Methylosinus trichosporium OB3b: one gene and its partner. The protein of the gene in region 1 interacts with the protein of each later gene in a pairwise test. Links are inferred from orthologs where the notes say so. Each region holds a gene or a part of one and is shown in the gene's direction. Other genes may lie near its edges. The genes, in order: ribD and accC.

Region 1 (6,383 bases):
GCCGCCCGTAGATGCGACGGAAGCCGTCGAAATTCCAGCCGTCACCAAGCAGCGCCTCGGACTGGATTCCGAACGCTCGTGGATCGTGCTGACGGAGACCAACGATTTCGTCTGGCCGGGGCCGGATTTGCGCCCTGCCGTCAACGGCGACCTTGCCAGCATCGTCTACGGAATGCTGCCGCCGCGCTTCTTCGCCCATGTCCGCGACAGGGTGGTGAGAATGCATCGCCTGCGCCGCCTCGGCCGCGTGACGCGCACGGAATAGACGCGCATTTCGCGCCTGTCTTTTGCGCGTCGGAAGCCGTTGAAAAGTGAGGGCGCGGCGGGTGTCGCAAAGTGTTGATTTTTTGTAACACGCGGTCTTGGGCAACCAACAAAGCGAGCTGCGCCGCTGCGCATTCCGAGCCTTCAAGAATTGTCGCGGTCATTAGTTCTTGATTGCCCTCAAGCGATCGATCTCCTCGCGGAGTGCACCATCGTCCCCTCCCTCTTTTGGGCGCCAAGCCATTGGCGTAACAAGGCCAGCCCTTTTGCGAGCGCTCGTGGGGTCCAGAGGCGCTTTTGCGGCACAGGACTCTCAGGGGTTGAGGCGACTACCGACAGGTAACCTCCCGGGAAATTAAGGACTACCATCACGTCCGCGCCCGCTTCAGCGCTCGCTTTCCTCGCTAAATCAGCGAACTTATCGATCACGTCAAGTTCACCCGAGCCGCGTCGCCATGTGAAGTTATCGAACATCGATGATTCCTTATTCTTCATGTCGGGAGTGTTGGATAAGCGCCTCATGTTTTATATGGAACTCGCAAAGGCTCCGTGCCCGCCTCCCCATCGGACTTTTGCATGCGCAGCGATTTTCTCACATGGGTGCGAGCTTTCGAGCAAAATCTGCGCTGCAAAAACGTTGCGTCGAAATCGCAGGCGAGCCTTTTCCGGGAGGCCCGCGCGACCCGGCCCCCTCCCACACGCTTTACCGGCCCTTAAATCGGCCGGTTTAAATCTATCCTCGCGCAACACCCATCGGAAGCAGCGGAGCGCCGCAGGCGGCGAGGCGACCTATGACGCGCGACAAGCGGCGACGCGAGCCACGATTCGCGGAGGACGGGCCCGGCGACCTTCGCGCCGACCCCAGCGAGAGCATCGGCATGGCGAAACGCAAGGCCAAGGCCCCGGCCGCGGAGGAGGCTCCCCCGCCGCCTCCGCCGAAGAAGCGGCGCCGCGGCTCGCTCGTCGGCGGCCTCGTCTATTGGGGCCTCGTCGCCTCGATCTGGGGCGGAATCGGCGCCGCCGGCCTCACCGCTTATTATGCGGCGCAGCTGCCGCCGATCGACACGCTCGCCGTGCCCAAGCGCCCGCCCAACATCGCCATTCTCGCCTCCGACGGCTCTCTGCTCGCCAATCGCGGCGACACCGGCGGCGCCGCGGTGCGCCTCAAGGACCTGCCGGCCTATCTGCCCAAGGCCTTCGTCGCCATCGAGGATCGCCGTTTCTATTCGCATTGGGGCATCGATCCGGTCGGCATCGGCCGCGCTTTGTCGCGCAACATCATCGGCCATGGCGCGATGCAGGGCGGCTCGACGCTCACCCAGCAGCTCGCCAAGAATCTGTTCCTCACCCAGGAGCGCACCGTCTCGCGCAAGATCCAGGAGGCGATCCTGGCGCTGTGGCTCGAGCACAAATATTCGAAGGACCAGATCCTCGAGCTCTATCTCAACCGCGTCTATTTCGGCTCCGGCGCCTATGGCGTCGAGGCGGCGGCGCAGCGCTATTTCGGCCATCCGGCGAGCGCCGTGACCCTCTCTGAGGCGGCCGTGCTCGCCGGGCTGATGAAGGCGCCGAGCAAGCTCGCGCCAGACCGCAATCCGGAAGGCGCGAGCGAGCGCGCCGGCCAGGTCGTCACGGCGATGGCGCAGGAGGGCCATATCAGCGAGTCCATGGCCAAGGCCGCCCTCTCGCATCCGGCGCGGGCGCGCCGCGAGCAGGCGGCGGCCGGCTCGGCCAATTACGCCGCCGATTATGTGATGGACATGCTCGACGACACGATCGGCGCGATCGATCAGGACATCGTCGTCACGACGACGCTGAACCGCAGCCTGCAGACCGAGGCGGAGAGGGCGCTCGCCGACGAGCTCGACAAGAAGGGCGCCAAGTTCGGCGTGTCGCAGGGCGCGCTGGTGGCGCTCGATCCCAATGGCGCGATCCGGGCTCTGGTCGGCGGCCGCAATTACGCCGACAGCCAGTTCAACCGCGCCGTGTCCGCCAAGCGCCAGCCGGGCTCGGCCTTCAAGCCCTTCGTCTATCTCGCCGGGCTGGAGCATGGGCTGACGCCGGACACGATCCGCGAGGATGGGCCGATCAATGTGAAGGGCTGGCAGCCGGAAAACTACAGCCATGAATATTTCGGCCCGGTCTCGCTGACCCGCGCGCTGGCGCTCTCGCTCAACACCGTCGCGGTGCGCGTCGGCCTCGAGGTCGGTCCCAAGACCGTGGTGAAGACCGCGCATCGGCTCGGCGTCAATTCCGAGCTGCAGCCCAACGCCTCGATCTCGCTCGGCACCTCCGAGGTGACGCCGCTCGAGCTCGTTTCCGCCTACGCCCCCTTCGCCAATGGCGGCATCGGCGTGCAGACGCATATCATCTCCAAGGTGAAGACCGCCTCCGGCAAGCAGCTCTACGCCCGCAAGGGCTCGAGCAACGGCCGCGTCATCGAGCCGCAGAATGTGGCGATGATGAACACGATGATGGAGGAGACGCTCTCCACCGGCACGGCGCGCAAGGCGGAGCTGCCCGGCTGGCGCGCCGCCGGCAAGACCGGCACCAGCCAAGATTTCCGCGACGCCTGGTTCATCGGCTACACGCCGCATCTCGTCGCCGGCGTCTGGCTCGGCAATGACGATAATTCGCCGACGAAGAAGGTCTCGGGCGGCAATCTGCCGGTCGAGGTGTGGAGCCGCTTCATGAAGGCGGCGCATCAGGGCGTGCCGGTGGCGGCGCTGCCCTCGGGCATTTGGCGACAGCCGCCGGCGGCGGACTCCTCGCCCTTCGCGCCGCTGCTCGGCCTCTTCTCGTCGGACGAGCCGGCCGAGCCGCCCCGCCGCGCCCGCGAGGCCCGGCCGGCGGCGCGCACCGCGGAGGCCCAGGAGCCGGGCGGCGCCGTGCATGGGCTCGAGGCGCTGCTGCCGCCGGCGGATATTCCCGACGCGCGCGCGCGGCCGCGCCGCGCCCCACCCGCCGAGGAGAAGAATATTTTCGAGAAGCTGTTCGGCGGCTAGAGCGCATTCCGATCGAACGGAAACGTACGATCGATCAGAATTCGCTCAAAAGAAGGCGCTCTAGAGCGCGATCGCCCCCTCCGCCGCGGCCGCCGCAGGATCGCCGTCTCCTCGCATCGGAGACGCGAGAGCGGCGAAAACGCGCCGCTCTCGGCGCACACTGAAAAATCAAACCCTAACGCTTGCGGCGACCGCGAGGAACGGGCTAAGCAGACGGCTCATCGTTGATAAGAGCGTCCCATGCGCTGCCCCTATTGCGGCTCGCCCGACACGCAGGTGAAGGATTCGCGACCGGCCGAGGATTCCTCGTCGATCCGGCGCCGGCGCGTGTGTCCCGGCTGCGGCGGGCGCTTCACCACTTTCGAGCGGGTGCAGCTGCGCGAATTGATGGTGATCAAGAAATCGGGACGGCGCGAGCCTTTCGACCGCGACAAGCTGATGCGCTCGCTGGAGATCGCGCTGCGCAAGCGCCCGATCGATCCCGAGCGGGTCGAGCGCATGGTCAATGGCGTCGTGCGCCAGCTCGAGAGCTCGGGCGACGCCGAGATCGAGAGCGCGCGCATCGGGGAATTGGTGATCCAGGGGCTGAAGTCGCTCGACGACGTCGCTTATGTGCGCTTCGCCTCGGTCTATCGCGATTTTCGCGAGATTGCCGATTTCCATGCCTTGATCGACGAATTGTCGCAGGGCGAGACTGAACGCGCGGCGGAGGCGGACGCGGCGGCGGGCGAGCGATGACGGAAGGCGGACCTTTCGCGCAGCAGGACGACGCCTTCATGGCGGCGGCGCTGGCGTTCGGCCGGCGCAATATGGGCCGCACCGGGCCGAACCCGGCGGTCGGCGCGCTCATCGTCAAGGACGGCGTCGTGATCGCGCGCGGCGCAACCGCCGTGGGCGGGCGCCCACACGCCGAAGCGGTCGCGGTCGCCGCCGCGGGCGAGGCGGCGCGCGGCGCGACGCTCTACGCCACGCTCGAGCCCTGCTCGCATCACGGCGCGACGCCGCCCTGCGTCGACGCCATCATCGGCGCCGGCATTGCGCGCGTGGTCTCGGCGCTCGAGGACCCGGACGCACGCGTCGCCGGCCGCGGCCATGCGCGGCTGCGCGAGGCCGGGATCGAGGTGGCCGTGGGCGTGCGCGCGCGGGAGGCGCGCGCCGATCACCTCGGACATATTCTGCGGGTGACGCAGGGCCGCCCCCTGGTGACGCTGAAGCTGGCGCAGACGGCGGACGGCTACGCCGCCGGCGCCGAGCATGATCCGCGCCTCTTCATCACCGGCGCCGTCGCCGACGCCGCCACCCATATCGAGCGGGCGCTGCATGGCGCGATCATGATCGGCGCCGGCACGGCGTCGGTGGACGATCCGCTGCTCACCGTGCGCCTGCCCGGGCTCGAGGGCGTGAAGCCTCTGCGCGTGGTGCTCGACGCCGGCCTGCGGCTGTCGCGCCGCTCCCGCCTCGCCGCCACGGCGCGCGAGACCCCGACTCTCGTCATCGCCGGCGAGAAGGTCGCAGAGGCCGCCGCCGCGGAATTCTTCGACGCGACGGCGATCGAGGTGGCGCGCGTCGCGCAGGAGGCCTCCGGCCGGCTCGTTCTGTCCGCGGCGCTGGCCGAGCTGGCGGCGCGAGGGGTGACGCGCGTGTTCAGCGAGGGCGGGCCGCGCGTCGCCGAGAGCCTGCTGCTCGGCGCGCTCGCCGACGAAGTGGTGCTGCACACGGGCCGCAAGCCGCTCGGCCGGCCGGGCCGGCTCGCGCTCTCGCCGGCGGCGCGGGCGCGGCTCGAGGACAGAGCCGCCTATCGCCTCGCCGACGAGGCGATGCTCGGCTCCGACCATATGACGCGCTACGAGAGGATCGGATAATGTTCACGGGCCTCGTCACCGACATCGGCGAAATCGTCTCGGTCGAGCCGCGCGGCGAATTGCGCCGCATCGCGATTTCCTGCTCCTATCCGCTGGAATCGATCGCGCTCGGCGCCTCGATCGCCTGCTCCGGCCCTTGCCTCACCGCCGTCGATCTTCGCCGCGAGGGCGGGCGCACGGTTTTCGAGGTCGACGCCGCGGCCGAGACTCTGGCGCGCACCACGGCCGGCCAATGGACAGTCGGGCGCCGCATCAATCTCGAGCGCTCGCTGAAGATCGGCGACGAATTGGGCGGCCATATCGTGACCGGCCATGTCGACGGCGTCGCGACGATTCTCTCCCGCGAGGACTTCGACGGCATGTCGCGCTTCTGGATAGAGGCGCCGCACGGGCTCGCCCGCTTCATCGCCGAGAAGGGCTCGGTGGCGCTCGACGGAACCTCGCTGACGGTGAATGCGGTCGAGGGCGACCGCTTTTCCGTGCTGATCATCCCGCACACGCTGGCGGTGACCACCTGGGGCGAATATCGCGCCGGCGACCGGCTCAATCTCGAGGTCGATCTGATGGCGAGATATGCGGCGCGGCTAACGGAGAAGTAGCGCCGCCATCGCGAGCCGCAGGCGGAACAATCGAGAGCGGCGGGGCGCATTTCGATGGATTCTCCCCGCCGCTCTGGATTGCTTCGCTTCGCTCGCAATGACGGCCGCCGGGATGAGCGAAAGTCGTATCCGGGGCGAAACGTCATTGCGAGCCGAAGGCGAAGCAATCCAGAGCGGCGGGGCGGGATTTCGACGATGCGCCCTGCGCTCGCGATGACGGCGCGGCTTATAGGCTTTCGCCGAAAAAATGTGTATCCATCGGCGCTTCGTTTCACGAGACGCGCCGCGCCCCCTTCCCCCGCTCTGCGGGGGAGGAGGATTCTCCGCTCTTCATGGAGGGTTCGCGCAGCGCCGATCGCGGAGGTTCCCTCCGCCTCAGGAGTCATGAATGGCTGGGTCCTATCGCGCCGACGACGATGATCTCGCGCCCGTGAACGGCGCGCGCATTCTCGTCGTCGAGTCGCGCTTCAATGAAGACATCGTCGAGCTGCTGCACGAGGGCGCCGTGCGCGCGCTCGAGGAGCTCGGCGCCGACGTCACCATCGTCACCGTCCCCGGCGCGCTCGAGCTCGCGGCCGGGGCCGCCATCGCGCTCGACGCCGCCGAGCAGGCCGGCACGCCTTATGATGGCGTCGTCGCCCTCGGCTGCGTCA
Region 2 (15,718 bases), 3.1 Mb from region 1 along the record:
GATTGCGGAGCGGGCGGCGCGCCTGGAGCCTTATCCGATCCGATTGGATCGGATAAGGCTCCACCATTCTTTCGTTCGAGCGAATTCTGATCGATCGAACGCTTCCGTTCGATCGGAAAGCGCTCCAGAGCGCGCGGAATGATCGGGCTCACTTTGTCCCGCTATCTCGCCGCGCGCTTCGCCAAGACCATATTGGCGATTTTCGCGACCATGTTCTGCCTGATGTTCGTCGTCTATTTCGTCGAGCTGCTGCGCCGCGCCGGCGATATTCCCCAGGCCGGGGCGGACACGGTGGCGCTGATGACGATCCTGCGCGTGCCCGCGACGGCCGAGACGATTCTGCCTTTCGCGGTCCTGTTCGGCGCCATGACGACCTTCGTCGATCTGACGCGCAAGCTCGAGCTCGTCGTCGCGCGCGCCTCCGGAGTCTCGGTCTGGCAGTTCCTGTTTCCGCCGGCCTTCGTCGCGCTCGTGATCGGCGTCGTGTCGGTGACGCTCTATAATCCGGTGTCGGCGGTGATGAAGCAGCGCTCCGACCAGATGGAGCTCGAGCTGTTCGGCGTGCAGGGCAGCGTGCGCGTCGATCACAGCAAATGGCTGCGCCTCACCGGCGTCGACGGCACGGCCATCCTGCATGCGACCGATTATCAGGCCGGCGGGGCGCGGCTGACCGAGGTCAGCGTCAATGTCTATTCCAAGGAGGGCCTGTTCCTCGAGCGTGTCGAGGCGGCGCGCGCGCGGTTGCTCGCCGGCGTCTTCGTGCTCGAGGAAGCGCGGGTCAATGCGCCGGGGGAGGAATCGCGCACGGTCGGCTCCTATCTGTTGGCGACCGATCTGACGCCGGAGCAGCTCGTCACGGCGACGACGCCGCCCCAGGGCGCGCCGTTCTGGAGCCTGCTCGAGCTCGGCGAGAAGACCGCCGACGCCGGCCTCGATCCGACCGGCTATATTTTGCAATTTCAAACTCTTCTGGCGCGGCCTCTGCTGCTGGTGGCGATGGTTCTGGTGGCCGCTTCCTTTTCGTTAAGGTTCTTTCGAATGGGGGGAATCGCGCGGACCGTTTCGGGTGGCGTCGTGGCCGGCTTCGTGCTTTATATCGTTACGAAACTCTTTTCCGACCTGGGCGGAGCCGGGGTCATCAGCCCGCTCGTCGCTGCGTGGTCGCCTGCTCTTGTCGGAAGCATGCTGGGCGCAGTCAGTTTGTTGTATTCGGAGGACGGCTGATGGGGCGCCGCCGTCGTCACCGTCATCACGAGCGCACGTCCGAGCGGCTCGGCCTGCTGGCGGCCGCGCTCGACTATTGGCCGTCGCGACGCATGCCGATCGCGATGCGGCTGGCGCTCGCCGTGGTGATCGGCAACGCCTTCGTTCTGGCCGGAGTCCTGCTCGTCGACGCCAAGCCGCGCGTCGCCGAGCCGCCGTCGGCGCCCCCCGCCAAAATGGTGGTCGAAGCCAAGGAGCTCGCCTATGACGAGACGCGCAACAGCGTCTCGGCGACCGGCAATGTGAAGATTTTCTACAAGGGCCGCACGCTCGAGGCCGACCGCGTCGTCTATGACCGCGGCTCGCAGCGGGTCTATGCCGAAGGCCACGCGCGGCTCACCGAGACCGACGGGACGGTGGTCTACGCCGACCGTTTCGATCTGACCGACGACTTCAAGGCCGGCTTCATGGACAGCCTGCGCGTCGAAGGGGCCGACAACGCCCATTTCAGCGCGCCGCGGGCGGAGCGCTCTGGCGAGACGACGACCTTCGATCTCGGCACTTACACCGCCTGCGACGCCTGCCGCGACGATCCGAGCAAGCCGCGCCTCTGGTCGGTGCGCGCCAAGCGCATCATCCACGACAATGACGAGAAAGTCATCTATTACGAGGACGCCTCGCTCGAGCTGCTCGGCGTTCCGATCGCCTACATGCCCTATTTCTCGTCGCCCGATCCGAGCGTGAAGCGAAAGTCCGGCTTTCTCAATCCGCAGCTGACCTATCGCTCGCAGATCGGCTACAGCGTCGCCATGCCCTATTATTGGGCGCTCGCACCCAATTACGATCTCACGGTCACGCCCACCGGCTTCACGCGGCAGGGGCCGTTCCTGTCGGCGCAGTTCCGCCATCGGGTCGAGAACGGCGGCTATTCGATCAATGTCGAGGGCACGCATGTCGGCGATCCGAGCGCTTTCGCCACAGCGCCTTATGGCGCGCGGGACAAGCGCTGGCGCGGCGCCGTGCAGAGCAATGGCGAGTTTCAGATCAACGACCAATGGCGCTTCGGCTGGGACGTGACCGCGCTCAGCGACCGCTATTTCCTGCAGGACTACAAACAGTACAACAGTCTGTATCAAAATTATTTCTTCCGCGAATCCTCGTCCACGATCTATCTGACCGGGCAGGGGCCGCGCAGCTTCTTCGACCTTCGCGGCTTCTACTTCCAGGGCCTCTCGCCCAATGACGTGCAGGCGCAGCAGCCCGTCGTGCATCCGCTCGTCGACTATAATCGCGCCTTCGACGTCGATCCGGAGCGCAGCTTCGGCATCGGCGGCCAGCTCGACGTCGACGCCAATTTCACCAGCACCTCGGCGTCCATCGCCAATTATGAATCGATCCAGCCGCGCACGCTCGACAGTGTCTACGGCCTCTACAATGTCTGCCAAAATTACGCGCCCTCGGCCGACCCCTATCAGAGCCGCTGCCTGCTGCGCGGCGTCGGCGGCAATTACGAGCATGCGACGGTGATGGGCTCGTGGAAGCGTAAGGCGATCGATCCGGTCGGCGGCGTGTGGACGCCCTTCGTCTTCGCGCGCTTCTCGGGCTCCTATCTCGACTATGACACCTCTAACTATTATGCGGCCTACAACGCCGCGTCGCAGCCGATCCCCAACTCGGCGCAGTCGCTGTTCTTCTATGGCGCCGACAATGCGTTCCGCGGCCAGGCGACGCCGGGCGGGGGCGTCGAATGGCGCTATCCGATCCTCGCCCGCGGCGCGCTCGGCGATCTCGTGGTGGAGCCGATCGCGCAGATCGTCGCGCGGCCCAATCAGTCCTCCATTCCTTCGCTCGTGAACATGGACGCCCAGAGCCTCGTGTTCGACGATTCGAACCTGTTCGAATGGAGCAAATATTCGGGCTACGACCGTTTCGAGACCGGCACGCGCGCCAATTACGGCGGGCAGGCGACTCTGACCTTCGGCAATGGCGGCTTCGTCAACGCCCTCGTCGGCCAGTCGCGCCAGATCGCCGGCAAGAACGGCTATTCGACCGCCGACGCGGCCAATGTGGGCCTCTCCTCGGGGCTCGACACCCGCACCTCGGACTGGGTCGGACGCTTCGCTTTCGCGCCGTCGTCGATGCTGAGCTTCGTCGCCAAGGGCCGTTTCGATCCGGACGGACTGCGCGGACGCCGGATCGATCTCATCGGCTCGCTCAATCTCGATCCGCTCAACTTGACGTTCCAATACGCCAATTACGCGTCGCAGCCGGTCATCGGCTTCGACCAGCGCCGCCAGGGCCTCGCGGCCACGGGACGCTATGATCTCACTGAGAATTACTTTCTGAACGGCTCTGTCACATTCGATATGAGCCGCTATCTCTACAACTCCTTGACCCGCGCGCCGGCAGTCACTACGACCCTGACCGGCGCCAATGTCACCGGCTCGGCGCCGCTGTTCTCGCTCGCCGCGCTCGGCCTCGGGGCCGGATATAAGGACGAATGCACGACAGTGGCGATCAACTATTCCTCGGTCTATCAGGCCCAGGCGTCCACCGGCCTGCCGGCGCGCAATCAGACGATCATGGTCTCGCTGCAATTGCGCACGCTGGGCGACGCAAAGTTCAACTACGGATTAGGCTCGATACTGCTCAAGGACGGCGTCCGCTCGCAACCTTGATTTGGCGCGGCGGCGGCCGCTCGAACGGGTCCGTTCGCGCGGAAAGCGCTTTGAAACCTGCAAGGAGACTCCCATGGCCTTCCGGCTCGTCGCCGATTTTCGACGTCTTCTCCACGCCGCCTCGGCCATCGCCGCGATCGGCGGCGCGCTGCTGGCCGCCGCCCCGTCGCGCGCCGAGGCGCCCGCGCAGAAGGCCGAGATCGAGAAGATCGTCCATGATTATCTCATCGCCAATCCGGAAGTGATCCGCGACGCGATCGAGGAGCTCGAGCGGCGCCAGAAGGTCGCCGAGGCCGACACGCGCAGCCGCGCCGTCGACCAGAGCTCCGATAAGCTGTTCAATTCCGCGGCTCAGGCCGTGGTCGGCAATCCTGCTGGCGATGTGACCCTGGTCGAGTTCTTCGACTATAATTGCGGCTACTGCAAACGCGCGCTCGAGGATCTCGCCAAGCTCGTCGACAGCGATCCCAAGCTGCGCGTCGTGCTGAAGGATTTCCCGGTGCTCGGACCGGGCTCGACCGAGGCGGCCGAGATCGCCACCGCTCTGCGGCTGCAATTGAAGCCGGACAAATTCTATGCCTTCCACCGCAAGCTGCTGACGACGCGTGGCTCGATCGGCAAGGCGCAGGCGCTCGCGGTCGCCAAGGAGCTCGGCGCCGACACGGCCCGGCTCGAGAAGGATATGAAGAGCGACCAGACGCATGCGGCGCTGAAGGAAACGGCGGAGCTCGCCGACAGCCTCAATCTGACCGGCACGCCGAGCTGGGTGGTCGGCAAGGAAGTGATCGTCGGCGCCGTCGGCTATCAGCAGCTCAAGACCAAGATCGACAACACGCGCAAATGCGGCAAGACCGTCTGCTGACGCGGCGAAGAGGACGGCCGAGCGCGGGGCTTCCTTCGTGAGGGCAATGCGGCTAAAAGGGGGCTCGCTCGCGCGGCGCGCGCCCTTCGTTCAGGATATCCATGCCCGCCGTCCACGTCATCAACGGTCCCAATCTCAATCTGCTCGGCGTGCGTGAGCCGTCCATCTACGGAACCGCGACGCTCGACGACATCAAGACGCGGCTCGCCGAGCTCTGCGCCGCGCGCGGCGTCGATCTCGTCTTCCGCCAGTCCAATCACGAGGGCGACCTCGTCGACTGGATTCAAGAGGCGGGCCGCGCCGGGGCTCCGGTCATACTCAACGCCGGGGCCTATACGCATACGTCCATCGCTCTCTATGACGCCATCAAAGGCGCGGGCGTGACCGTTGTCGAGGTTCACCTCTCCAATGTCCACGCGCGCGAGAGCTTTCGGCAGCACTCCTTCATCTCGCCGGCGGCGCGCGGCGTGATCGCGGGCTTCGGCCCCGCCTCTTATGTTCTCGCCTTCGCAGCCCTGTTCGAAAAGTAAGAAAGAAAGACCTGAGCAATCATGGCGCGCAAAGCTCCGACGCGACGCACCCCCCCAGCCAAACCGAGAGTCGCCGCCGCCGCCGAGACGGGCGTCGACGCCGCGCTGCTGCGCGAGATCGCCAAGCTGCTCGGCGAGAGCGATCTCACCGAAATCGAGGTCCAGAAAGGCGATCTGCGCATAAGGGCGGCGCGCATGCCGGCGCCGGCGCCGGCGATCGCCCATGGCGCGATCGCGCTGCCGCCCTATGCCGCGCAGCCTTATGCGCCGCCCTATGCTGCGCCGCCGCCGCCGGCCAAGCCCGCCGCGCCCGCGCCGGCGAGCCATGCCGACGCGCTGAAATCGCCGATGGTCGGCACCGCCTATCTGCGCCCGAGCCCGGACGCGCGGCCCTTCATAGAGGTCGGCTCGCGCGTCACCGCGGGCGATAAGCTGCTGCTCATCGAGGCGATGAAGACATTCAACGACATCGTCGCGCCCAAGGGCGGCGTCGTCACCGCCATTCTGGTGGAGGACGGACAGCCGGTCGAATATGGCGAGCCCCTCATCGTGATCGAATAGGGTGGGGCCGCCGATGTTCGACAAGATCCTCATCGCCAATCGCGGCGAGATCGCGCTTCGCATCCTGCGCGCCGCCAAGGAGCTCGGCATCGCCACGGTCGCCGTGCATTCGACGGCGGACGCGGATGCGATGCATGTGAAGCTCGCCGACGAATCCGTCTGCATCGGACCGCCGGCGGCGCGCGACTCCTATCTCAACATTCCCTCGCTGCTCTCGGCCTGCGAGATCACCGGCGCCGACGCCGTGCATCCGGGCTATGGCTTCCTCTCGGAGAACGCCCGTTTCGCCGAGATCGTGGCCGAGCACGGGCTGACCTTCATCGGGCCGAAGGCCGAGCACATCCGGCTGATGGGCGACAAGATCGAGGCCAAGGCGACGGCGCGGCGCCTCGGCATTCCGTGCGTGCCGGGCTCGGACGGCCCGATCGCCGACGAGATCGAAGGCGCGCGCGTCGCCGCGAAGATCGGCTATCCGGTGCTGGTGAAAGCGGCCTCGGGCGGCGGCGGACGCGGCATGAAGGTCGCGCGCAACGACACCGAGCTCGCCATCGCCATTCCCACTGCGCGCACCGAGGCAAAGGCCGCCTTCGGCGACGACACGGTCTATCTCGAGAAATATCTCGAGAAGCCGCGCCACATCGAAATCCAGGTGTTCGGCGACGGCAAGGGCGCAGCCATCCATCTCGGCGAGCGCGATTGCTCGCTTCAGCGTCGCCACCAAAAAGTGTGGGAGGAAAGCCCGTCGCCCGCGCTCAACGACGAGCAGCGCGCCGAGATCGGCGAGGTCTGCGCCGCGGCGATGCGCGAATTGAAATATGCCGGCGCCGGCACGATCGAATTCCTCTATGAGAATGGCGCCTTCTATTTCATCGAGATGAACACGCGCATCCAGGTCGAGCATCCGGTGACCGAGGCGGTGACCGGCGTCGATCTCGTCAGCGAGCAAATCCGGGTCGCGGCCGGCTCGCCGCTGTCGATGCGGCAGGAAGACATCTGGTTCTGGGGCCATGCGATCGAGTGCCGCGTCAACGCCGAGCACCCGTCGAGCTTTCGGCCCTCGCCCGGGCGCATCGCCTATTATCACCCGCCGGGCGGCGTCGGCGTGCGCGTCGATTCATCGGCCTATCAGGGCTACACGATCCCGCCGAACTATGACTCGCTGATCGGCAAGCTGATCGTGCATGGCCGCAATCGCACCGAGGCGCTGATGCGCCTGCGGCGCGCGCTCGACGAATTCATCGTCGACGGCATCGACACGACCTTGCCGTTGTTCCGCACGCTGGTGCGCAACGCCGATGTGCAGAACGGAGTCTATGACATCCACTGGCTCGAGCATTTTCTGGCGACGGGCGGCATAGAGCCGACCTTCTGACCTCGCTCAGCGCCGGCCGCCGCGTCTGTCCGACCGGCGGCGGGCGGCGAGCGCGCGGACGGCCGCGAGACGTTCGGCCATCGGGGGCTCGTTCGTCGCGGCCTCCAGCATCCGCTCCAGCAGGCCGAGCCGGCTCCAGCGCAGGAATTGGCGATAGACGGAGCTCCAATTGCCATAGCGCTCGGGCAGGTCGCGCCAGGGCGCGCCGCTCAGCGCGGTCCACAAGACGCCGTCGAGGACGCGCCGATGGTCTCGCGGCGAACGCCCCCGCTTCGGTCCTCTCTCGATCAAGAAAGGCGCGAGCAGCGCCCATTCACGATCATCGAGGCCGGCTTCGGCGTCGACTTGCGTGGATCGCTCAGGGTCGCGAGGCGCCCATGACGGCTGTGTCTGCGCGCAAGAGCGTTGCGCTGCGAGGCTGATGGGGACGGAATGGTCCATGTCGCGGGCTCGGGTTCGGCGTGCAGCCTATCCGTAGCACCCGCAGGACGAGCGCGTATCCCCCGAATGGGGGATGCCGCAGCACTCCGCTCACGCGCCCTTTCGGATTAGCGCGCCGCGGCTCAGGGCCGCTGGGACGCCAGCGGCGTCGCCGGAGCGGCGTCGCGCAGGCTCGCTGTGGCGATCGCGGGGAGGATGTGAGCCGGCGCGGCTTCCGCTCTCGGCGTCTTCGCCTTTTCGATCGACGCCTCGGGCTTTTTCGTCGCGATGGACGCCTGCGGCTTCTTCAGCTCGGCGCGGCGAGGGGGCGCTGGCGGCTTGACGGCGGCAGGCTGTGCGGGCGCCGGCTCGGACTTCGCGACGTCGCTGACGGTCGTAGCGGCGGGCGCCTCGGCCTCCCTGCGCAGGCCGAACAACCCGCCGATCGCGCCGGCGCCTGCGGCGAGGGCCGCGAGCTTGGTCGATTCGAGCTCCGTCTCCGCGACCGCGGCAGGGGCTGTGGGCGCAGGAGCTGCGGCGGCAGGAGCGATGGCGACGGTCGTCGCCGGCGAGGCTTCCGCCGCCTGGACGCGCGCGGCCTTGGCCGCGGCCAAGGCGACGACAGGAGATTTGGCGGCGGCGATCCGGATCGGCGCCTTGATGGGCTTTTCCTCTATGAGGATCTCGGTCGGCGGCGCGGTCAACGCGTCGGGCCGGCTGACCTCGGCGATGCGGGCGGTGAAGTCCGGATGTTGCCCGCCGTCCTGATAGACGACGCGCACCGGCTTCACGCCGGCGGCGACCAGCTCGGCGATCTTGGCGTCGTCCTTGGCCGCTTTTTCGGCGACCAGCGATTCGATCTGCGGGTCCTGCCGCAGCGCGGGGCAGGGCGCGCCGGCGTCGAGCGAATGGCCGGCCGTGGGCGCGGCGTCGAACACATAATGATGTCCGCACACGCCGACCGTCGGCTCGCGCCAGGCGGTCTCGAAATGATCCGAGCCGTTCTTGAGCTGCTTCCAGAAGCCGATATGCGGATCGAGGCGATGCTTGGCGAGATTTTCCGCCGTCATCTTGAATGGATAGGACTGCATCTGAATGGCGCGCTGGCCATTGTTGAAGGATGTGCGCAGGATCGCATAGATCTCGGAGATCTGATGGTCGGTCATCGAGAAGCAGCCGGCCGAGGAGCAGGCGCCATGCACCATGATGGAGCCGCCGCCATGGCCGAGCGCGCGGTCATAGGCGTTGGGATAGCCGACGTTGAAGGAGAGGTAATAGGACGAATTAGGGTTCATCTGCCCCGGCGTGATCGAGTAGAAACCCTCCGGCGCCTGACGGTCGCCCTCGCGCACCTTGGGGCCGAGCTGGCCGGACCAGCGGCACATCGGAAAAGTCTTCAGATAGACATAGCGGCCGTCGGGCCGCTGCTTCCAAATCTGAAACTCGGATTCCTTCTTGTAGCTGCGGATGAGCGTCGGCGATTCCTTGGTGACCCCGGCCTGCTCCATCAGCGCCAGCGTCTCGGGCGGGATCGGCTGCAGAGAGCGCTGCGAAAGCCCCGAGTCGTTGCAGGCGCTCAAGGCGAGCGCGCCGCCAGCGGCGACGCCGTAGGGGGCGAAGCGCCCGATCTTCCGGATGAGAGTCATTCTCGCCCCGCTTTTCCGACCCGATCCCGCGACGCGAATCACCTCTCGCAAGACCCTGTGACGACACTGGACCCGAAATTCCCAATAACCTTCTAACGCAGAACGCCCCATCTGGCCAGAGCGCGGCCGCTGAGGCCCCAAAGCTTCGAGTTCGGGGTAATGACCAGACTCTATTTCAGCGTTACGGCGGCGCTTGCACGGGAGTTGCTAAACGAGCTGTGAAGGCCTCGAAACCGGGCGCGATATTGCCGCCGCGGTGGGGAAGGCATAGGCTGCAAAAATGTTCGAGAGCAGATTCCAGAGCTTCGCCGACGACGCCGCCTCCGAGGACGGCGCCTTGCGCCTCATGCGGCTGCGCGCCGAATTGTCGCGGCTCGGCGTCGATGGGCTGATCGTTCCGCGCGCGGACGAGCACCAGAACGAATATGTGCCGAAATCGGCCGAGCGCCTCGCTTGGCTCACCGGCTTCACCGGCTCGGCCGGCGTCGCCGTGGTGCTGGAGAAGGAGGCGGCGCTGTTCGTGGACGGGCGCTACACGCTGCAGGCGCCCGAGCAGGTCGACGCGAAGAGTTTCGCCGTCATCGACATCGGCGTCACGACGCCGGCGCGCTGGCTCGCCGATCATGCGCCGGCCGGCGCGCGCGTCGGCTATGACCCCTGGGTGCATACGCCAGCGCAGATCGAGCGTTACGCCAAGGCGCTGGACGGCAAGACGGTCGAGCTCGTCCCGCTCGACGGCAATCCGCTCGACGCGGTTTGGAGCGACCGCCCGCCGGCGCCGCAGGGCGCCGTCTCGCTCTATCCGCCGCGCCTCGCCGGCCTCTCCGCCGCCGCCAAGATCGCGCGCGTGCGCAAGGAGATGGCGGGCGCCGACGCGCTGCTCGTCTCCGATCCGCATGCGCTCTGCTGGACCTTCAACCTGCGCGGCGCCGATGTCGCCTACACGCCGATCGCGCTCGGCTTCGCGCTGCTGCCGAGAGAGGGCCGGCCGCGGCTCTATTTCGACGCCGCGAAGCTCACGGCCAAGACGCGCGCGTCGTTGGAGCGCTTCGCCGATGTGGAGTCGGCCGAGCGGGTCGCCGAGGATCTCGCCGAGGCGGGACGGCGCGGCGAGACGGTGATGTTCGACTCATCCACCGCGCCGGCGCGGCTCGTCGATCTCTTCCGCGCGGCCGGCGGGCGCCCCCGCCTCGGCGACGATCCGATCGCGCTTCTGAAGGCGATCAAGAACGCCACCGAGCTCGACGGCGCGCGCGCGGCGCATCTGCGCGACGGCGTGGCGCTGACGCGCTTTCTGGCCTGGTTCGCCGGCGCCGCGCCCAAGGGCCGGCTCACCGAGATTTCCGCGGCGCAGGCGCTGGAGACGTTTCGGGACGAGACCGGCGAGCTGCGCGACCTCTCCTTCCCCACCATCTCCGCCTTCGGCCCGCACGCCGCCATTCCGCATTACCGCGTGACGCAGGCGAGCGATCTGCCGATCGGCCGCGGCGTCTATCTCGTCGATTCGGGCGCGCAATATCTCGACGGCACCACCGATGTGACGCGCACCGTCGCCGTCGGCCGGCCGACGAAGATGTTTCGCAACCATTTCACCCGCGTGCTCAAGGGTCATATCGGCGTCGCGAGCGCTGTGTTTCCCACAGGCGTCTCCGGCGCGCAGCTCGACGGCTTCGCGCGGCGCAGCCTGTGGGAGGCCGGCCTCGATTTCGATCATGGCACAGGCCATGGCGTCGGCGCCTATCTCTCGGTGCATGAAGGGCCGCAGCGCATCTCCAAAATGGGGACGACGGTGCTGCGTCCGGGCATGATCCTCTCCGACGAGCCCGGCTATTACCGCGCCGGCGAATATGGAATCCGCCTCGAGAATCTCATCGTCGTCGAGAAGCGCAGCGTCGCCGGGGCCGAGCGCGAGATGCTCGGCTTCGAGACCCTGACGCTCGCGCCCTTCGATCTCGCCTCGGTCGATCCCGCGCTGCTGACGCCGGAGGAGACGCGCTGGCTCAACGCCTATCACGCCCGCGTGCGCAAGGAGCTGTCGCCGCATCTCGACGCGCCGACGCGCAAATGGCTGGCGGGGGCGACGCGTCGCCTATGACGAGATCATCGACGCTGAAATTCGCCGCCGGGGCTCTGCTGCTGCTCGTGTTCCTGTTCAGCTTCGGACTGCGGCTCTGGTGGATGCGCTCCGCGCCTTCCATGCCCGAGCTGCTGCTGGGGCTCGGCGATTCGCAGGCGCAGGGCGCGCAGGAGGCGTTCCAGGCCCGGCTGCGCGAGCGCTTTCCGCCGGGCTCGCCGGAGACGGCGATGGTCCGCGCGCTGCAGGAGCAGGGCTTTCGCATCGACCTTCGCCGCAAGGAGGCCGGCTTCGACCGCGCCGCCGATCTGGAGGACCATTGTCGGCGCGGCGGAGCAGCGCGCTGGTCGGCGGACGCCGAGGGCCGCATCGCGGAGATTTCGGGCGGCTATTACATCCATTGCCCGTGAGGCGGGCCTCGGGCCGTCATTGCGAATGAGCCGCTGGGCGGCCCTTTTCTTCGTCGCTTCGCTCCTCGCACTGACGCCGCCTCATCGTCGCGTGACGCAGTCGAGCTCTCGCGGGTCAGAAAAAAGGCGCAATCGCGCGTCACAGCGCGCAGGCTGTCTTTGCGGGCTTGAACCTCGACCGCTTTTCTGTGATTCCTCTCGAAGATAACGGATCGCGCTCGCCGATGAGACCCCTTATCCGCATCGACGCGCCTCGCCGCGCTTCGGAGCGGCCCCCGGTCGGCGCGGACGGAGGCCCTCTCTCTTCATGACGTCTCAGGCGGATCCGGTCGAGCCTCCCGCGCCCGCGCCCGACGCGATCGTCACGGCGCCGGAGCGGCGCCGGCACGCGCCCCTCATCGTCTCGGCCATTGTGCATCTCGTGCTGCTGGCGATCGTGCTCTACGAGCAGGCGAGCACTTTCGACAACGCGGAGCAGGAGGTTCCGGTCGAGGTGATCGTCGAGCCGCCGCCGCAGCAACCGCCGCCGGAGCCCGAGCCGCCGCCGGAGCCCGAGCCGGAGCCTGAAAAGGAACAGCCGAAGCCCAAGGAAAAGCCGCCGCAGCAGAAGCTCGTTCTCGACGAGAAGCCGGCTTATGACGCGCCGCGCGCCGCCAATCAGGAACCGCTCGAGCGCGAGGCGCCCGACCAGGAGACCAAGGCGCAGCATCAGGCGCCGGCCAACGCCGCGCGCGCCGCCAAGTCCTCGCCCGAGGCCGCGGCCGATCCGCAGCGGCAGAAGGAGGCGACGGCGGAGCTGGCTCCCGAGCGGCCCAAGGCGGAGGAGGACAAGAAGGACGCCGAAGTGGTGGAGGAGGCGAAGCTCGAGCCGCAGGCGCAGCCCGAGGAGACGCAAGGGCAGGTGGAGATCAAGGCCTCGCCGGAGCCCAAGCCGAAGTCGATCGCCGAGCAGCTCGCCTCATTGGAGCCCTTGCCCGAATTCAAATTCGGCGGCAAATCCAAGCCGTCCCCGGTGAGCGGCGGCACCGCGAACCCAGGCTATTTGACCGTCCTCTACGGGATCATCATGCCGCATATGCGCACTCCCCCGTCGCTGCGCGGAAAGCCGACACCCAATCGCGGCGTGGTGGTCTTCTATGTCGATGGCGACGGCCATCTCGTTCATCAGGCGATCGCGCGGTCGAGCGGCTTTACGGAGCTGGACGCGGCTGCTGTGGCAGCCGTTCGTCGCGGCGCGCCCTTTCCGGCGCCGCCCGGCGGGCGCTCAATCGGCATTCAGTTCCACTTCGGCCATTGACGTCGCGCTCGTCTCACGACACCGCCTGCGCGAGCGCGTCGATCTGCGCAGTGGTCATGCTCGCGAGCTGCGTCGTCGTGAACGCCGCCACCTGATTGCCGTTCAGCGCCTCGAGCTCGGTGGTGGTCAGCGCCGCGATCGCCGTCGTCGAGAAGGCCGCGACCTGCGTCGTCGTCAGTCCCGAGAGCTGGCGGCCGGAGAAGGACGACAAGGTCGTCGCTTCGAGATTGTTGAGCTGCTGCGTCGTCAGCGCGCCGACCTGGGTCGAGGTCAGCGCTGAAAATTGCGCGCTGGTGAGAGCGGAGAGCGACGTCGTCGTCAGATCGACGATCTGCGTCGTCGCGAGCGCGGCCACTTGCGTGGTGTCGAGAGCGCCGAGCTGCGTCGTCGTCAGCGCGCGCAGCTGCTCGCGGATCAGGCCGGAGAGCTGGACCGCCGTCAATGCCTGGATCTCGGTGGTGGTGAGCGCTTGCGCCTGCGTCGCCGTCAGCGCGCTGATCTGCGTCGTTTCCAGTCCGGTAAATTGCGTCGTGGTGAGCGTCGCGATCTGCGTCGTGGTCAGCCCGGCGATTCCGTCGCTCGACAGCGCGCCGATCTGCGTCGCCGCCAGCGCGGAAAACTGCGTCGACGACAGCGTCGCCGTCTGGGTCGCCGTGAAGCCGCTCATCTCCGTGGTCGACAGCAGCGCGATCTGCGTCGTGGCGAGGCTCGCCAATTGCGCCGTCGTCAGCGCCCCGAAGGCGGTGGCCGAAATGCTGGAGAATTGCGTCGTCGTCAGCGCGGCGAGCTCCGATGGATCGAGACCGGCGATCGCCGTCGGCAAGAGCGCGGCGATCTGCGTTGCCGTCAAGGCGGCGGACTGAGTGGCGGAGAGCGCGGCGATCTGCGTGACGACCAAGCCGGAGACTCCGGTCGAGGAGAGCGCGGCGATCTGCGCGGCGGAGAGCGCTTGCAGATCAGTGGAGTCGAGCGTGGCGACCTGTGTCGAGGTCAATCCACCGAGCTCGAACGCGGTGAGCTGCTTGAGCTGCGTCGTCGTCAGCGAATCGAATTGCGTCGTGTCGAAGGCGCCGATCGCGGTCGAGGAGAAGGCGGCGAGCTGCGTGCTGGCGAGCGCCCCGATGCGCGTCGTCGTGAGGCCGGCGACGCCAATCGTGGTGAAGCCGCCGATCTGCGCGGCCGAGAGCGCGGAGAACTGCGTGGTCGTGAGCGCCCCGACGTCGGTCTGAGTCAATCCGCCGATGGCGTCGCTCGTCAGCGCGCCGATCTGCGTCGTCGTCAGAAGGGCTAGCTGTGTCGTCGAGAAGGCGCCCATTTGCGTCGCCGTCAACCCGGCGAGCTGCGTCGTGACGAGCTGGCCGATCTGCTCCGATGTGAGCGCGCCGATCTGCGTCGTCGTCAGCGCCGCGATTCCGGTGGCGGCGAGGCTGCGGAACTGCGTCGTCGTCAGCGCGCCGACCTCTTCCGGCGTCAGCCCGGCGACGGCCGTGGTCGAGAGCGCGGCGATCTGCGTCGAGGTGACATTGGCGAGCTGAGTGGTGGAGAAGAGGCCGATCTGCGTCGCCGCGAGTCCAGCAATGGCGGTCGACGTCAACGCGCGGATCGTCGTCGTCGTCAGCGCGGCGATCTGCGTCGCGCTGAGCTCGCCGATCTGGGTCGAGACGAGGCCGCGCGACTGCGTCGCGGTGAGCGATGCGATTTCCGTCGTTGTCATCGCGTCGATCTGGGTCGTGGCGAGCGCGCCGATCTGCGTTGCGGTCAGCGCGCCGATCTGCGTCGAGGCCAGAGCCGCGATCCGTGTCGCCGTCAGGCCGGCGATCGCGCTGGTCGAGAGCACGGCGAGCTGCGTCGTGGCGAACGCGTCGAATTGCGTCGCGGCGAGGCTTGCGAGCTGTGTCTGCGTCAGTCCGCCGAGCTCGGTCGTCGTCAGCGCCGCGACATCGGCGGTCGTGAGGGCGGAGAGCCCGGTCGTGGTCACGGCGCCGAGCTGAATGGAGGCCATCGCGCGCAGCTGTGTCGTCGCCAGCGCGTCGATGGCGCTAGTCGTCAAGGCGGCGACGGCCGTGGTCGAGAGGCCGGTGATTTGCGTGCTCGTCAGAGCCGCGAGCTGATCGAGGCCGAGCGCGGCGATCTGCGTCGCGCCGAGGGCATTCATCTGCGTGGAGGTGAGCGCGCGCAGCTGCGTCGTCGAGAGGCCCGCGACGACGGTCGTGTTCAGCGCGCCGACGGCGGCGTAGCCGAGCGCGGAAATCTGCGTCGTCGTCAGCGCGCCGATCTCTGTTGTCGTCAGCGCCGCCGCCTGTGTGGAAGTCAGTCCGCCGATCTCCGTCGTCGTCAGCGCGGTGAGCTGCGTCGTCGTCAGCGCGCCGATCTGCGATGTCGTCAGGGCGCCGATCTGCGTGGCGGCGAGGCCGCGCAATTGCGTCGTCGTCAGCGTCGTCAGAACGCTCGTCGAAAGGCTCGAAATCGCGTCCGACGAGAGGCCGGAGATCTGGCGTGAGGACAGAGCGGCGATCTGCGTCGATGTGAGCGCGGCGAGCTGCGTGTCGACCAGCGCCGCCATCTGCGTCGTCGCCAGGGCGCCGATCTGCGTGACGCTGAGCGTGGCGATGTCCGTGCTCGACAATCCGCCGAGGCCGGCCGTCGACAGCGCCGCCATCTGCGT

Evidence for each region.
Region 2: the proteins of ribD (region 1) and accC interact in binary tests that used the Escherichia coli proteins (3 or more experiments, as listed by UniProt). The link is inferred for Methylosinus trichosporium OB3b from one-to-one orthologs.

The regions. Positions count from the first base shown.
Region 1 is NZ_CP023737.1:4,139,200-4,145,582, reverse strand. The notes cover bases 3,080-6,067. They hold ribD (bifunctional diaminohydroxyphosphoribosylaminopyrimidine deaminase/5-amino-6-(5-phosphoribosylamino)uracil reductase RibD), read left to right. Parts: upstream 3,080-4,003; coding sequence 4,004-5,131; downstream 5,132-6,067. Other genes in these bases: CQW49_RS19570 (riboflavin synthase), read left to right, coding at 5,131-5,730; nrdR (transcriptional regulator NrdR), read left to right, coding at 3,510-4,007; CQW49_RS19585 (transglycosylase domain-containing protein), read left to right, coding at 3,080-3,269. In the rest of the region: CQW49_RS19590 (hypothetical protein), read left to right, coding at 1-265; more of CQW49_RS19585, read left to right, coding at 1,056-3,079; ribH (6,7-dimethyl-8-ribityllumazine synthase), read left to right, coding at 6,119-6,383. UniProt on the Escherichia coli protein: Converts 2,5-diamino-6-(ribosylamino)-4(3h)-pyrimidinone 5'-phosphate into 5-amino-6-(ribosylamino)-2,4(1h,3h)-pyrimidinedione 5'-phosphate.
Region 2 is NZ_CP023737.1:1,048,375-1,064,092, reverse strand. What follows is about bases 5,225-8,026. They hold accC (acetyl-CoA carboxylase biotin carboxylase subunit), read left to right. Parts: upstream 5,225-5,847; coding sequence 5,848-7,206; downstream 7,207-8,026. Other genes in these bases: CQW49_RS05010 (L,D-transpeptidase family protein), read right to left, coding at 7,770-8,026; CQW49_RS26025 (transposase), read right to left, coding at 7,213-7,647; accB (acetyl-CoA carboxylase biotin carboxyl carrier protein), read left to right, coding at 5,295-5,834; aroQ (type II 3-dehydroquinate dehydratase), read left to right, coding at 5,225-5,273. In the rest of the region: LPS export ABC transporter permease LptG, read left to right, coding at 139-1,224; CQW49_RS05040 (LPS-assembly protein LptD), read left to right, coding at 1,224-3,881; CQW49_RS05035 (DsbA family protein), read left to right, coding at 3,955-4,743; more of aroQ, read left to right, coding at 4,845-5,224; more of CQW49_RS05010, read right to left, coding at 8,027-9,272; CQW49_RS05005 (aminopeptidase P family protein), read left to right, coding at 9,553-11,367; CQW49_RS05000 (hypothetical protein), read left to right, coding at 11,364-11,756; CQW49_RS04995 (TonB family protein), read left to right, coding at 12,064-13,053; CQW49_RS24370 (beta strand repeat-containing protein), read right to left, coding at 13,067-15,718. UniProt on the Escherichia coli protein: This protein is a component of the acetyl coenzyme A carboxylase complex; first, biotin carboxylase catalyzes the carboxylation of the carrier protein and then the transcarboxylase transfers the carboxyl group to form malonyl-CoA.